2 regions of the Streptomyces sp. NEAU-sy36 genome follow, and region 1 is predicted to be linked to the other one. Evidence: riboswitches for the same ligand, from Rfam matches in the RefSeq annotation. Region 1 holds a riboswitch; the other holds the start of a gene.
What was found. A riboswitch is a leader RNA that binds a small molecule or an ion and turns the genes downstream of it on or off. The one in region 1 is predicted to bind S-adenosylmethionine.
Positions count from the first base shown of each region.

Region 1 (7,769 bases):
CGCGATGAGCGTGGAGGGCGTCGAGGATCCCGAGGCCGTCCTGCTGGAACGCATCCGCGCGACCGTCGGCCCCGACGTGATCGTCTCCACCTCGATGGACCTGCACGGCAACGTCTCCCGTGAACTCGCCCACCGCAGCGACCTCATCACCTGCTACCGGATGGCCCCGCACGAGGACCACCTGGAGACCAAGGAGCGCGCGGTGCGCAACCTGGTCGACCTGCTCGCCGCAGGCGGCCCCCGCCCGGTGAAGGCGTGGGTGCCGGTCCCGGTGCTGCTGGCCGGAGAACAGACCTCCACCCGCATCGAGCCCGCCAGGAGCGTGTACGCGGCGGTCGACGAGGTCGAGGCCATGGACGGGGTCACCGACGCGGCGATATGGGTCGGCTACGCCTGGGCCGACGCTCCCCGCAACCGCGCGGCCGTCGTGGTGACCGGCCCCGACCGGGAGGCGGTGTCGGCCGGTGCCGAACGCCTCGCCCGGGGCTTCTGGGAGGCCCGCCACGACTTCGACTTCGTCGCCCCGACCGGGACCTTCGACGGCCTCCTCGACGAGGCCCTGCGCTCGGACCACCGGCCGTACTTCATCAGCGACACCGGCGACAACCCCACCGCGGGCGGCGCCGGTGACGTCACCTGGGGCCTGACCCGGCTGCTGGAGCGCCCGGAGTTCCAGAAGGACGACGGACCGACCGTCCTGTACGCCTCGGTGCCCGGCCCCGCCGCCGTCGACACCGCCGTCGCCACCGGCGTGGGCGCCACCGTCACCGTCACCGCCGGGGCCGAGGTGGACGACCGGCACGCCGGTCCCGTCACCCTCACCGGAGTGGTGCACGCCATCCGGCACGGCGACCGCGACGCCGAGACCGAGGTCGTGATCCGCGTCGGCAGCGTGTACGCGATCCTCACCCGGCTGCGCAAGCCGTACCACCACGAACACGACTTCACCGACCTCGACCTCGACCCGCGCTCCGCCGACGTCGTCATCGTGAAGATCGGCTACCTGGAGCCGGAGCTGTTCGACATGGCCGCGGCGTGGAAGATGGCCCTCACCCCGGGAGGCGTCGACCAGGACCTGGTACGGCTCGGCCACCACCGCATCCGCCGGCCCATGTTCCCCTTCGACCGCGACATGGCCGACCCGGACCTGACGGCCCGGATCATTCCGGCCTCCGACCGGCCGCTCACCGGGGACGACGAGTGACGGGCCGCGCAGCCGCCCCCCACCATGCCCGGTCCGGTCCGCCGCCCGGCACCGGTACGCCGCGCGTCGCCCTGGAGATCGCCGTCACCTCCCCGGCCGGCGCCCGCACCGCCCGCGACCACGGAGCGGACCGGGTCGAACTGTGCACCGGACTGGAACTGGGCGGCCTGACCCCGTCGGCGGCCGCGGTGGAGTCGGTCGCGGCCGCCGGGGTGCCGACGCACGCCCTGGTGCGGTGCCGGCCCGGCGACTTCGCGTACGACGCCGAGGAGATCGCCCTGATGGTCGCCGAGGTGCGCTCGGTCGTCGCGTCCGGCGCCGCCGGCGTGGTCGTCGGCGCGCTGACCGCCGAGGGCGCCCTGGACACCGAGGCCGTCACCCGGCTGGCCGATGCCGCCCGTGACGCCGCACGGAGCCGGGGACGCTCGGTGGAGATCACCCTGCACCGTGCGATCGACCAGTCCGCGGACCCGGTCGCCGTCGCGGCCGCGCTCCCCGCGCTCGGGATCACCCGGGTGCTCAGCTCCGGCGGCGCGGCCACCGCGCCGGCGGGGCTGGCCACCCTCGCCGACATGGTCGCCGCCGCTCCCGGTGTGCAGGTGATGGCGGGCGGCGGTGTGCGCACCGCCGACATCCCCGCCCTGGTGGCCGCGGGGGTGGCCGCCGTGCACCTGTCCGCCAAGACCAGGGCCCGGCCCCGGCGCGGCGGCGCCTGGACACCCCTCGGGGTCTCGGGCGCCTCCGCCGCCGACGACACCCACTTCGTCACCGACGCGGAGGTGGTGGCCGAGGCCCGGCGGGCGCTGGACACCGCGGACGGGCACCCGGCGGCGTCCGGCGGGAGCGGCCAACCGGCGCTTCGCTGACGGAAGTTCACTGCTCGGTGGGGGGGCGTGCGTGTCGAGCGGACGCTCCCGGTCACGGGTTCCCCGCTGTCATCGGCTGGGTGTCCGTTCGGCGTGGCCGACGGCGGCTCAGCCGTCCGTTCCGGTCGGTTGCTGCCCGGTGGGGGCGCGGTTCGGGCACCGTGGCGAGGAGCCGCCGTGTCTCGTCGTGACGGGGCCCGATCAGGGCCTCCGCCGTGGTCCCTCCCCTGAGTCGCTCCGCCCTCACCGTTCGGTGATCTCGGCGAGCCATGCCGTGTCCTCCGGGCCCGCCTCCTCGCGGCCGGGCAGCCACCGGATCTCGCCGCTGCCCAGGGCGACCGTGGCCCGTGGCCGCATCGGTCCCTGCCCGCCGCGCGCGAGCAGGACCAGTTCCCAGACCGTCGCCGTCATGGCGGGGAGCCGGGCGGCGCAGTCGGTGGCGACCCGCCGCGGGTTCCGGGTCCGGCCCAGGGACAGGTGCGGGGTGAACTCCGCGGCCGGACCCCGGCAGCGCGGGAACCGCTGCCGCAGTGCGCGGTGCAGGTCCGCCCACGGTGCCGCGCCCGCCGCTGCCGGGTCGAGCCACACTGTGGAGTACGCCCGGTGCCGGAAGGCGCGCACCCCCGCCAGCCGCGCGGTGAAGACCGGCACCTCGGCCGCCGCCGCGGCGAGCAGCGGGGCGGCCCGCTCGAAGCCGGTCTCCGGGACGAAGCCGAAGAGCACGTTGACGTGCGGCGGCCAGCGGTGGATCTGCGGATCGTGTTCCCGGCGGACGTCCTGGAGCGGCGGCCACAGCTGGGCGGGCGGGATCCACGCCACCGCCGTGCGGGCCGTCGGGGACACGTCGAGGACGCCGACGGGCGCGGCCCGCGCCCGGCCCCCGCCCGCCTCGCCGTCCGTACGCATCACGCCTCCTCGCCCGCGAGCACCCCCTGCTCCAGGGTGCCGCCCGCCATGCTCCCGGCGCAGGTCGTCGCGGGGCGCCGCTCGGGGGACCCGGGGCGGCGAAGGGCCTCGGTGAGGCGGGCGGCCGCCTCGACGACGGTCCGCGAGAGGTGGGCGCCGGGGTGGCGGGTGAGGCGCCGGACCGGGCCGGAGACCGAGACGGCGGCCACCACCTGGCCGGACGGGCCGCGCACGGGTGCGGAGACGGAGGCCACGTCGGGCTCGCGGTCGCCGACGGACTGGGCCCAGCCGCGACGCCGTACGCCGCTGAGGGTGGTGGCGGTGAAGCGGGCCCCCCGGAGGCCGCGGTAGAGGCGCTCGGGCTCCTCCCAGGCGAGCAGGACCTGGGCGGCGGAGCCGGTCCGCATGGGCAGGGCGACCCCGACGGGAACGGTGTCGCGCAAGCCGGCGAGACGCTCGACGGCGGCCACGCAGATGCGCTCGTCACCCTGCCTGCGGTAGAGCTGGGCGCTCTCGCCGGTGGCGTCGCGCAGCCGGGCGAGGACCGGGCCCGCGGCGGTCAGCAGGTGGTCCTCGCCTGCGGCGGCCGACAGTTCCGAGAGCCGGGGGCCGAGGGTGAACCGGCCCGCCGCGTCCCGGGTGACCAGGCGGAGGCGTTCGAGCGCGACCGCGAGCCGGTGGACGGTGGGGCGCGTCAGTCCGGTGGTCGTGACCAGTCCGGCCAGCGTGGCGGGTCCGGCCTCCAAGGCACCGAGGATCAGGGCGACTCTGTCGAGCACGCCTACGCCGCTCGTCTTCTCCATGAATGGGTACTCCAGTCTCGGATCCGCGAGCGCGGCGGGGTCGCGCTCACGGGGGCTCCCGGGTGAGGAGCGGTGAGGTCAGCGGGGGCAGGCCGGAAGGATCGGCCGATCGCCTGCGCCGGACACGAGACGGGTACACAGAGGGGCCGGGGCGGGAAGCGCCCGGGCGTCGGACAGCACAGAGAGCACCGTGTCTCCTCATCTTTCCCGCGCCGCGTTGGCGACAGGCCGGAGTTGGCACTGATCCCGCTCGGTGGCGCGCGTGTCGCACGCCGACTCGACCGGGAAGTTGCCGGGGCTTCGTAGGGCCGGTCCCTCCACCCCTCTGGATGATTCGCGAGCAACTTTACAAGACGCCCCGGCTCGCCGGTCCGGGGGAGTCCTCGGCGCCCGCGCCCCGGGCCTGGTATTCGGCCAGGTCCGATCGGGTTCGTGCCAATCGACCGGCAACCCGTCTGCCGGACCACCGGGGCCCGGGTACACAAGGAGGCCGGGGCGGCCCGCTGCCGCCCCGTGGCGTGCGGGCCGGTGGTGGGGGAGGGCTGGACTGGTGCTGACCGGCGAGGTGTTGGTGCCGCTCGCGGTGGGGCGGTCCGAGGGCGGCGTCGCGCGGACGGGCCGGTGAGCCCCCGCACCCGCAAGGGGCGGGCGCCGGCCGGGCGGGTGGTGCGGCGGCGCGCCCGCCGGTCCGGAAGGCGGCGGCAGCGTGCGGACGACCGGCCGATCGGCCTCCTCGCCGCCGCGGTGCTCACCGTCGCCCTGGTGGTGGCCGTCGTCCACTGGCTGTCGGCCCACTGGTGGGTCCTGGTCCTCGTCGGCCTGCTCGCGGTGCTGGGCCTCGGCGCCCGGCTCCAGCTGAAGCGGCGGAGCGCGCGGTGGGAAGCGGTCCGGGCCCGGGGCCTGCGTTACGGGCTGGCCCGGCTGGACGCGCTGCACCACTCCCGGTTCGAGGAAGCGGTGCGCGACCTGATGCGGCGCGACGGCTGTCCGGACGCGGCCCGCGTCGGCGGTGGCGGGGACCTCGGTGCCGATGTGAAGGCCACCGACCCCTACGGGCGGCGCTGGGTGATCCAGTGCAAGCACCGCCGTGCCGGCCTGGCCGGGTCCGCCGTGGGCACACCGGACCTTCAGGTCCTCAATGGCACCGCCCGCCCGGTCCACGGCGCCGACGTCGCCGTGATCGTGACGAACGGCCGGGTCACCGCACCGGCCGTCGCGTTCGCCCGGCAGCAGCGCCTCCACGTGGTCGACCGCCACACCCTCGGGGCGTGGGCCGCCGGCTCGCGCCCCTTGTGGGAACTCCTCCGGGCGCTCCCGCCGCCCCGCAGGCCGACCGCCCGCTCCTGAGCGGAGCGCCCACGGCCGTGATCGCGAAGCGAAGGTAAGGTGACGCAAAAGGGGAGGGCATGTGGTCGAGACCGGGGTGGCTCGCACGGGGCGGAGAGACACCGACAGACGGTGCGGGTCTGTTGGTTGACGCGGTGAAGGGCAGGACACGCGCCCCCTTCGGTGGTCGAGGGGCCGCGCGGTCGCGGGCCGCGCGCCATGTGGTCCTCGCGACGCTTCTGGTCCTGGCGGGCACCGCTTGCGGTGGGCACGCGACCGCGGGCACGGCGGGCTCCGCCGGCGTGGGCGACGCGCTCTTCCCGGCACTGGGCAACGGCGGTTACGACGTCACCCACTACGACCTGGACCTCGACTACGTCCCCGAGACCAACCGCCTGAAGGGCTCGGCCGTGATCACCGCGCGCGCCACCAAGGGCCTGTCCCGCTTCGATCTCGACTTCGACGGGATGAAGGTGCGCGGCGCCACGGTCGACGGCGCGTCGGCCCATGTCGCGCGCGACGGGGCCGAGTTGACGCTGACGCCGGACGAGCCGATCGAGAAGGGGCGGACCTTCCGCACCGCGATCGAGTACGAAGGCGTGCCCCGCACCGTCGAGGACGACGAGGGGGCGGTGGAGGGCTGGGTGGAGACCGACGACGGCGCAACGGCCCTCGGCGAGCCGACCGGGTCCACGACCTGGTTCCCGGGCAACCACCACCCGTCCGACAAGGCCACCTACGATATCACGGTCGCCGTGCCACGGGACGCCGACGGCGACCCGTACGACGTGGTGGCCAACGGGGAGTTGGTGGCCGAGGAGGACCGGGGGGACCGGGTCGTACGCCACTGGCGTACCGAGGAGCCCATGGCGAGCTACCTCGCGACCGTCGCCGTCGGCACCTTCGACATCACCAGGACCCGGACGCCCGACGGGCTGCCCGTCTACCTCGCCGTGGACCCCGACGAAGCCCGAGCCGCAGAGCGGATCGAGGAGTTGGTGCCGGAGGTCGTCGACTGGGCGAGCGAACGCTTCGGGCCGTACCCGTTCTCCTCCACGGGCGCCGTCGTCGACCACCTCCCCGGCCTCGGCTACGCCCTGGAGACCCAGACGAAGCCGTACTTCGACTCCGCTCCCGACGAGACGCTGGTGGTGCACGAGCTGGCCCACCAGTGGTTCGGCGACTCCGTCACCCCGCGCGAGTGGAAGGACATGTGGCTCAACGAGGGGTTCGCCACCTACGCGGAATGGCTCTGGCAGGAGGACCGGGGCGGCAGGACGGCCGGGCAGACCTTCGCCTCCTTCTACGACGGCACGCACCCCGAAAGCGAGGGCATCTGGGACTTCCCGCCGGCGAGTCCCCCCGGCGCGAGCGAGGTGTCCGCACCGCCCGTGTACGGCCGGGGCGCCATGACGCTGCACAAGGTGCGCGAGGCGGTGGGCGACGCGGCGTTCTTCTCCATCCTGCGGACCTGGACCGAGCGGCACCGCCACGGGAACGCGGACACCGCCCAGTTCATCGCCCTGTGCGAGAAGATCTCCGGGAAGGACCTGACCGCCCTCTTCACCACCTGGCTCCGGGAAGAGGGCAGGCCGGACGAGAGCTGACCGGTCCTCAGTCCTCGCTGGACGAGGCCGGGAGTTTGGACTGGATGAGGTCCATGACGCTGGAGTCGGTGAGGGTGGTGACGTCGCCGAGCTGGCGGTTTTCGGCGACGTCGCGCAGGAGGCGGCGCATGATCTTGCCGGAGCGGGTCTTGGGGAGTTCAGCGACGGGCAGGATGCGCTTGGGTTTGGCGATGGGGCCGAGGGTGGCGCCGACGTGGTCGCGGAGGGTGCCGGTCAGTTCGGTGGTTTCGGAGGCGGTGCCGCGCAGGATGACGAAGGCGACGATGGCCTGGCCGGTGGTTTCGTCGGCGGCGCCGACGACGGCGGCTTCGGCGACGGCGGGGTGGGAGACCAGCGCGGATTCGACTTCGGTGGTGGAGATGTTGTGTCCGGAGACGAGCATCACGTCGTCGACGCGGCCGAGGAGCCAGATGTCGCCGTCCTCGTCCTTCTTCGCGCCGTCGCCGGCGAAGTACTTGCCTTCGAAGCGGGACCAGTAGGTGTCCTTGAACCGCTGGTCGTCGCCCCAGATGGTGCGGAGCATGGAGGGCCAGGGTTCGGTGAGGACGAGGTAGCCGCCGCCGCCGTCGGGGACTTCGTTGGCTTCGTCGTCGACGACGGTGGCGCTGATGCCGGGCAGCGGGCGCTGGGCGGAGCCGGGCTTGGCCTCGGTGACTCCGGGCAGGGGGGAGATCATCATGGCGCCGGTCTCGGTCTGCCACCAGGTGTCCACGACGGGGGTGCGGTCGTGGCCGATGTGCTTGCGGTACCAGACCCAGGCCTCGGGGTTGATCGGCTCGCCGACCGAGCCCAGGACGCGCAGGCTGCTGAGGTCGAACCGGGCGGGGATGTCGTCGCCCCACTTCATGAAGGTGCGGATCGCGGTGGGCGCGGTGTAGAGGATGGACACCTTGTACTTCTGGACGATCTCCCAGAAGCGGCCCTGGTGCGGGGTGTCCGGGGTGCCCTCGTACATGACCTGGGTGGCGCCGTTGGCGAGGGGCCCGTAGACGATGTAGGAGTGGCCGGTGACCCAGCCGACGTCGGCGGTGCACCA
Region 1 is NZ_CP058977.1:5,729,107-5,736,875, reverse strand. It holds gene HZZ00_RS25055 (M81 family metallopeptidase) at 1-1,204, shown strand, start outside; gene HZZ00_RS25050 (copper homeostasis protein CutC) at 1,201-2,070, shown strand; gene HZZ00_RS25045 (2'-5' RNA ligase family protein) at 2,314-2,976, opposite strand; partial or broken gene HZZ00_RS25040 (IclR family transcriptional regulator) at 3,066-3,779, opposite strand; SAM riboswitch class I at 3,975-4,115, opposite strand; gene HZZ00_RS25035 (restriction endonuclease) at 4,401-5,126, shown strand; gene HZZ00_RS25030 (M1 family metallopeptidase) at 5,249-6,712, shown strand; gene acs (acetate--CoA ligase) at 6,720-7,769, opposite strand, start outside.

Region 2 (7,769 bases), 5.4 Mb from region 1:
GGCAGCGCCGTGGCCGCCGCGGCCAGCCGCTTCGACCGCTCCGCCCGCTCACCGTCCGGCATGCTCAGCGCCGCGTGCAGCGCCTGCGCCGTGCCCGTGATGTCGTACGGGTTCACCACCAGGGCGTCCTCGCCCAGCTCCGCGTACGCCCCCGCCTCCCGCGACAGCACCAGCGCACAGCCCTCGTCGGAGACGACCGGCACCTCCTTGGCGACCAGGTTCATGCCGTCCCGGATGGGGTTGACCAGCGCCACGTCGGCGAGCCGGTACGCGGCCAGCGAGCGGGCGAAGTCGTCCTTCACATGGAGCACCACCGGCGTCCAGCCGTCCGTGCCGTAGCGCTCGTTGATCTCCTCGGCGACCCGGCGCACCTGTGCCGTGTACTCCCGGTAGACGGCGAGGTCCTGCCGGGACGGGTACGCGAACGCCACGTGGACGACCCGCTCGCGCCACTCGGGGTGCGCGTCCAGCAGCTGCCGGTACGCCAGCAGTCCGCGCACGATGTTCTTGGACAGCTCGGTGCGGTCCACCCGGACGATCGTCCGGCGGCCCTCGCCGATCTCCGCCCGCAGCGCCGCCATCCGCTCGTCCACGTCCGCCTCGTGCGAGCGGGCGCGCAGGAAGTCGGCGTCCGCGCCGAGCCCGTGCACCCCGATCCGGGTGCCGGTGGGAATCCCGGGCCCCAGCACCGCGTGGCAGCACTCGGTGAACGCGTCCGCCCACCGCTGCGTGAGGAACGCCGCCCGGTCCGCGCCCAGGATGCCGGTCAGCAGCTCGGCCGCGATGTCGTCCGGGAGCAGCCGGAAGTACTCCGCCGGGGCCCACGGCGTGTGCGAGAAGTGGCCGATGCGCAGGTCGGGGCGGAGCCGGCGGAGCATCCGCGGGGCGAGCGCCAGGTGGTAGTCCTGGATCAGCACCGCCGCGCCCTCGGCCGCCTCCTGGGCCAGCGCCTCGGCGAACGCTTGGTTGTAGGCCTCGTACGCCGCCCACTGCCGCCGGAATCCGGCGTCGAAGACGGGCTCCAGCGGCGTCTGGTAGAGCATGTGGTGCACGAACCAGAGCACCGAGTTGGCGATGCCGTTGTACGCGTCGGCGAAGACCTCCGCGTCGATGTCCAGCATCCGCACCCGCTGCCCGCCGGTGTCCGCGACCGGCAGCAGCCCGCCGTCCGCGCGCCGGACCGCCTCCCGGTCGCCGTCGCCCAGCGCGGCGCACACCCACACCGCGTTCGCCTCCGGCCCGATGGCCGAAAGGCCCGAGACCAGACCGCCGCCGCCCCGTTTGGGACGCAGCACCCCGCCCTCGCCGACCGTGTACGAAACCGGGCCGCGATTGGACGCGACCAGCACCTCAGCACCGTGCGTGGAAGCCATGGTCCTCAACCTAGCCCGGCCCGGAAACACTCAAACGTACGGACCGTCCCGGAAAGCGGCCCTGAACAGCCCTACCTCCGGTTTCACGCCACCCGGCGGTGGGCGTACTCGGCGATCTCGGTCATCGGCGGGCGCTCCTCGGTGTCCACCGAGTAGGTGCGCGGCTCGAAGCCCGTCACCCCCCGCTCGAACTGGGTGAGCGAGGGCCGCACCAGATGGCCCCGCGCCAGCCGCAGCTGGGCGGTGCGGTAGATGGCCGCCGCCATCCGGCCGAGCGCCTGCCCGTCCTGGTGCCGGTGCTTGCGCACCCCCACGTCCACCTGGGCCAGCGCGTCCAGGCCCACCAGGTGCAGGGCGTCCACCAGCATGCCCAGCTCCACCCCGTACCCCACCGGGAACGGCAGCCGCTCCAGCAGCGAGCGCCGGGCCGCGTACTCCCCGCCCAGCGGCTGCACGAACCCGGCCAGCTGCGGCCAGTGCATGTTCAGCAGCGGGCGCGCCATCAGCTCGGTGACCCGGCCGCCCTGCCCCGCCGACCCGGCGAGCGGCCGGTCGTACATCGCCTTGACCAGCTGCACGTCCGGTTCGGTGAGCAGCGGGCCGACGATCCCGGTGACGAAGTCGGCCGAGAACTCCCGCAGGTCCGCGTCGACGAAGCAGATGACGTCCCCGCCGGCGACGAGCAGCGAGCGCCACAGCACCTCGCCCTTGCCCGGTACGGCGGGTATCCGGGGCAGGATCGCGTCGCGGTGCACCACCCGCGCGCCCGCCGCGGCCGCCACCTCGGAGGTGCGGTCGGTCGACCCGGAGTCGATCACCAGCACCTCGTCGACCAGCGGTACCCGCTCCACCAGCTCGCGCCGGATCACGGCGACGATCTCGCCGACGGTCTCCTCCTCGTTGAGCGCGGGCAGCACCACGCTGACCGTCTGGCCCGTGCGCTGCTTGGCCGCCAGGAGCTGGTGCATCGGCCGATCGTGCACGGACCAGGAGCGGTCGCTCAGCCAGCGCTCGACTTCTTCCAGCACGGTCCCGGGCTCCTCACGGTTGTCTCGCGGTACGGACGACTATCTCAACTGTCCAGGCCTTCGGTTACAGTCTTGAACAACGCCGATGACCATCGCATGTCGGGGGTCCACGCGCGCCGACAACCGCATACACAACCGAATACCGCTCATCCAGAGGGGCAGAGGGACACGGCCCGATGAAGCCCCGGCAACCCTCCAGCCGGTTCTCGTCTTCGAACAGCGAGGCTCCCGGCTAGGGAAGGTGCCAAATCCGTCTCGCGGCGAGATGCGTCGTGAGGAAGATGAGGAGAAAGGGCCTCGCCTCCCATGGCTGTGCAGACAGTTGCCACCACCGGCAGTTCCACCGTCGACCTCGGCCCCGCCGCCGCCCTGAGCTGTCGGGAATGCGGCCACCGCGTCCCGCTCGGCCCGGTCTTCGCCTGCGAGGAGTGTTTCGGGCCGCTGGAGATCGCCTACGACTTCTCCGCCTACGACACCGAGGAACTGCGGGCGCGCATCGAAAGCGGCCCCGCCAACATCTGGCGCTACGCCCCGCTGCTGCCCGTCCCGGCGAACGTGGCCGACAAGCCGAACATCAACCCCGGCTGGACCAAGCTCGTCAAGGCCGACAACCTCGCCCGCGAACTCGGCGTCACCGGTGGCCTGTACGTCAAGGACGACTCCGGCAACCCGACCCACTCCTTCAAGGACCGGGTGGTCGCCCAGGCGCTGGAGGCCGCGCGCGCCTTCGGCTTCACCACCCTGTCCTGCTCCTCCACCGGCAACCTGGCCGGCGCCGTCGGCGCCGCCGCCGCCCGCGCCGGCCTGCGCTCCTGCGTGTTCATCCCGCACGACCTGGAGCAGGGCAAGGTCGTCATGGCCGCGGTCTACGGCGGCGAGCTGGTCGGCATCGAGGGCAACTACGACGACGTGAACCGCTTCTGCTCCGAGCTGATCGGCGACCCGGCCGGCGAGGGCTGGGGCTTCGTCAACGTCAATCTGCGCCCCTACTACGCGGAGGGCTCCAAGACCCTGGCGTACGAGATCTGCGAGCAGCTCGGCTGGCGGCTGCCCGACCAGATCGTGGTCCCGATCGCCTCCGGCTCCCAGCTCACCAAGATCGACAAGGGGCTCCAGGAGCTGATCGGGCTGGGGCTCGTGGAGGACCGGCCGTACAAGATCTTCGGCGCGCAGGCCGAGGGCTGCTCGCCGGTGTCGACCGCCTTCAAGGCGGGCCACGACGTGGTGCGGCCGCAGAAGCCGGACACCATCGCCAAGTCCCTCGCCATCGGCAACCCGGCCGACGGGCCCTACGTCCTGGACATCGCCCGGCGCACCGGCGGCGCCGTGGAGGACGTGACGGACGAGCAGGTCGTCGACGCGATCAAGCTGCTGGCCCGGACCGAGGGCATCTTCGCCGAGACCGCGGGCGGGGTGACCGTCGGCGTGACGAAGAAGCTGATCGACGGCGGCGTCCTCGACCCGGCGAAGACCACCGTCGTCCTCAACACCGGCGACGGTCTGAAGACCCTGGACGCGGTGGCCGGCACCGGCCTGACCGCCACCATCCGCCCGACCCTGGACTCCTTCCGAGAGGCTGGCCTCGCATGAGCGTGACCGTTCGCATCCCCACCATCCTGCGCACCTACACCGGCGGCCGGGCCGAGGTCGCCGCCGAGGGCGCCACCCTCGCCGAGGTCATCGAGGACCTGGAGAAGAACCACACCGGGATCGCCGCCCGCGTCCTGGACGACCAGGGCAAGCTGCGCCGGTTCGTGAACGTCTACGTCAACGACGACGACGTCCGCTTCGAGCAGGGCCTGCAGACCGTCACCCCGGACGGCGCGGGCATCTCGATCATCCCGGCGGTCGCCGGCGGCTGCTGACCGAATGACCGATCATTACCTTCGGTAAGGACGGTTACGGAAGGTTCATCGGATTGCCCTCTCCGTGAGAGAAGCGGAGGGGGCAATTCTGTGTGATTGAGCGCGGTACAGTTGGGGAACACGCCCCGGATCACCGAGGGGAAGCCCTCGATTCCTCACCGCGAGCCCGATAAGAAGTAGCCAAAGTGCACGGGTTTTTCGCGGCTTTTGTGTTGTTTTAAGGGGCCCGACTTGCCCTGAACTCTGGTGAATTCTCCCCACATTCCGGATCGGTCGCGTCCAGAATTCTCGTCCAATTGACCTGTTGCAGACGGCAGTTGGACAGATACATTCAGCCGCGGTCGACGCGTTCCGGCGCACGCCCCCGACCGATTGGGGGGTGAGGTCTGACCCGGGTCCGCGAAGTGTGGATCTGTGCAAGGGCCAGTAATAGGGGAGTTAGGCATGGCTCAGGGCACCGTCAAGTGGTTCAACGCGGAGAAGGGGTACGGCTTCATCGCGGTCGACGGTGGTGCGGACGTCTTCGTCCACTACAGCGCCATTCAGATGGACGGCTACCGCACCCTGGAGGAGGGCCAGCGGGTCGAGTTCGAGATCTCGCAGGGTCAGAAGGGTCCGCAGGCCGACATGGTTCGCGTCACCGCCTGAACGTTTCTCGACCGCAGGGCCCGCACCTCGCACGAGGTGCGGGCCCTGCGGCATGTCCGGCGGCCGGTGCGTTCGCCCGGGGCTGACGGCGGGCCCGTACCCGCCAAGGCGCTTGCACTCGACCATGCCGAGTGCTAATCATTGCGTTAGCACTCTGAAGGTGAGAGTGACAAAGAAGGACCGGGTCGGTGAGGCCCGCAGGCCAGGTGGGGCAAGGAACCGCAGGCCGGCGAGCCGTCCGTCGCGGGCGCGGGCGCGGTCCGAAGGAATCACCCCCAGTCCTGGAGGGACCACTTCACATGGCCAAGATCATCGCGTTCGACGAGGAGGCGCGGCGCGGCCTCGAGCGCGGCATGAACCAGCTCGCGGACGCCGTCAAGGTGACGCTCGGCCCCAAGGGTCGCAACGTCGTCCTCGAGAAGAAGTGGGGCGCCCCCACGATCACCAACGATGGTGTCTCCATCGCCAAGGAGATCGAGCTCGAGGACCCGTACGAGAAGATCGGCGCCGAGCTGGTCAAGGAAGTCGCCAAGAAGACGGACGACGTCGCCGGTGACGGTACGACCACCGCGACCGTGCTCGCCCAGGCCCTGGTCAAGGAAGGCCTGCGCAACGTCGCCGCCGGCGCCAACCCGATGGCTCTGAAGCGCGGTATCGAGAAGGCCGTCGAGGCCGTCTCCGCCGCCCTCCTGGAGCAGGCGAAGGACGTCGAGACCAAGGAGCAGATCGCCTCCACCGCGTCCATCTCCGCCGCCGACACCCAGATCGGCGAGCTGATCGCCGAGGCCATGGACAAGGTCGGCAAGGAAGGCGTCATCACCGTCGAGGAGAGCAACACCTTCGGTCTGGAGCTGGAGCTCACCGAGGGCATGCGCTTCGACAAGGGCTACATCTCCGCCTACTTCGCGACCGACATGGAGCGCATGGAGGCGTCGCTCGAGGACCCGTACATCCTCATCGCGAACTCCAAGATCGGCTCCGTCAAGGACCTGCTCCCGCTCCTGGAGAAGGTCATGCAGTCGGGCAAGCCGCTGCTGATCATCGCCGAGGACGTCGAGGGCGAGGCCCTGTCGACCCTGGTCGTCAACAAGATCCGCGGCACCTTCAAGTCCGTCGCCGTCAAGGCCCCGGGCTTCGGTGACCGCCGCAAGGCCATGCTCGGCGACATCGCCATCCTCACGGGCGGCGAGGTCATCTCCGAGGAGGTCGGCCTCAAGCTGGAGAACGCGACCCTGGACCTCCTGGGCCGCGCCCGCAAGGTCGTCATCACCAAGGACGAGACCACCATCGTCGACGGTGCCGGCTCCTCCGAGCAGGTCAACGGCCGCGTCAACCAGATCCGCGCCGAGATCGAGAACAGCGACTCCGACTACGACCGCGAGAAGCTCCAGGAGCGCCTGGCCAAGCTCGCGGGCGGCGTCGCGGTCATCAAGGCCGGTGCCGCCACCGAGGTGGAGCTCAAGGAGCGCAAGCACCGCATCGAGGACGCCGTGCGCAACGCCAAGGCGGCCGTCGAGGAGGGCATCGTCGCCGGTGGTGGCGTGGCCCTGCTCCAGGCCTCCCAGGTCTTCGAGAAGCTGGAGCTGGAGGGTGACGAGGCGACCGGCGCCAACGCCGTGCGCATCGCCCTGGAGGCCCCGCTGAAGCAGATCGCCGTCAACGCCGGCCTTGAGGGCGGTGTCGTGGTGGAGAAGGTGCGCAACCTGACCCCGGGCCACGGCCTGAACGCCGCGACCGGCGAGTACGTCGACCTGGTCGCCGAGGGCATCATCGACCCGGCGAAGGTGACCCGTTCCGCGCTGCAGAACGCCGCCTCCATCGCCGCGCTGTTCCTCACCACCGAGGCCGTCATCGCCGACAAGCCGGAGAAGGCCGCCGCGGCCGCTCCGGGCGGCATGCCGGGCGGTGACATGGACTTCTGATCGGCTCCGGCTGATCGAGTGGTTCCCGCCGAGGGCGGCATTTCCTGTCGGACGACAGGAAATGCCGCCCTCGGGCGTGTCCGGGGTCACAACGCGTGGCCACCGGCGGGGGAATGCGGGCCGTCGCGCGACCGCTTACTTAAGGGTCTACAACAATGCACGTTCACATACCGGTTGGTCAGAAGCCTTAGGAGTCCCCCACGTGACCGTCGACACGCCCGCCGCCTCCCGCGCGGCCCAGATCCTCTCCCGCCCCGTCACCCTCAACGGCCTCACCGTGCCCAACCGGATCGCGATGGCGCCGATGACCCGGATGTTCTCCCCGGGCGGCGTCCCCGGCGAGGACGTGCGCTCGTACTACGCGCGCCGCGCCGCCGCCGGCGTCGGCCTGATCGTCACCGAGGGCACCTACGTGGGCCACGAGTCGGCCGGGCAGAGCGACCGGATCCCGCGGTTCTCCGGCGAGGAGCAGCTCGCGGGCTGGGCGAAGGTCGCCGAGGACGTGCACGCGGCGGGCGGCACCATCGTGCCGCAGCTGTGGCACATCGGCATGGTGCGCAAGCAGGGCGAGCCGCCGTTCGCCGACGCGCCCGCCGTCGGCCCCTCCGGCATCCGCCTGGACGGCACCGAGGGCCAGGGCAAGGCGATGACCCGGCAGGACCTCGACGACGTCATCGGCGCGTTCGCCGAGGCCGCCGCGGCCGCCGAGCGCATCGGCTTCGACGGCGTCGAGCTGCACGGCGCCCACGGCTACCTCATCGACCAGTTCCTGTGGGAGCGCACCAACCGCCGCACCGACGCGTACGGCGGCGACCCGGTCGCCCGCACCAGGTTCGCGGCGGAGCTCGTGGCCGCCGTGCGCGAGGCGGTCTCCCCGGAGTTCCCGGTGATCTTCCGCTACTCGCAGTGGAAGTCCGACAACTACGACGCCCG
Region 2 is NZ_CP058977.1:322,796-330,564, forward strand. It holds gene HZZ00_RS01510 (trehalose-6-phosphate synthase) at 1-1,373, opposite strand, end outside; gene HZZ00_RS01515 (glucosyl-3-phosphoglycerate synthase) at 1,457-2,401, opposite strand; SAM riboswitch class I at 2,545-2,689, shown strand; gene thrC (threonine synthase) at 2,708-3,991, shown strand; gene HZZ00_RS01525 (MoaD/ThiS family protein) at 3,988-4,266, shown strand; gene HZZ00_RS01530 (cold-shock protein) at 4,711-4,914, shown strand; gene groL (chaperonin GroEL) at 5,214-6,836, shown strand; gene HZZ00_RS01540 (NADH:flavin oxidoreductase) at 7,039-7,769, shown strand, end outside.
Region 2: linked by a shared signal. The riboswitch ahead of thrC (threonine synthase) and the one ahead of HZZ00_RS25040 (IclR family transcriptional regulator) in region 1 are both predicted to bind S-adenosylmethionine.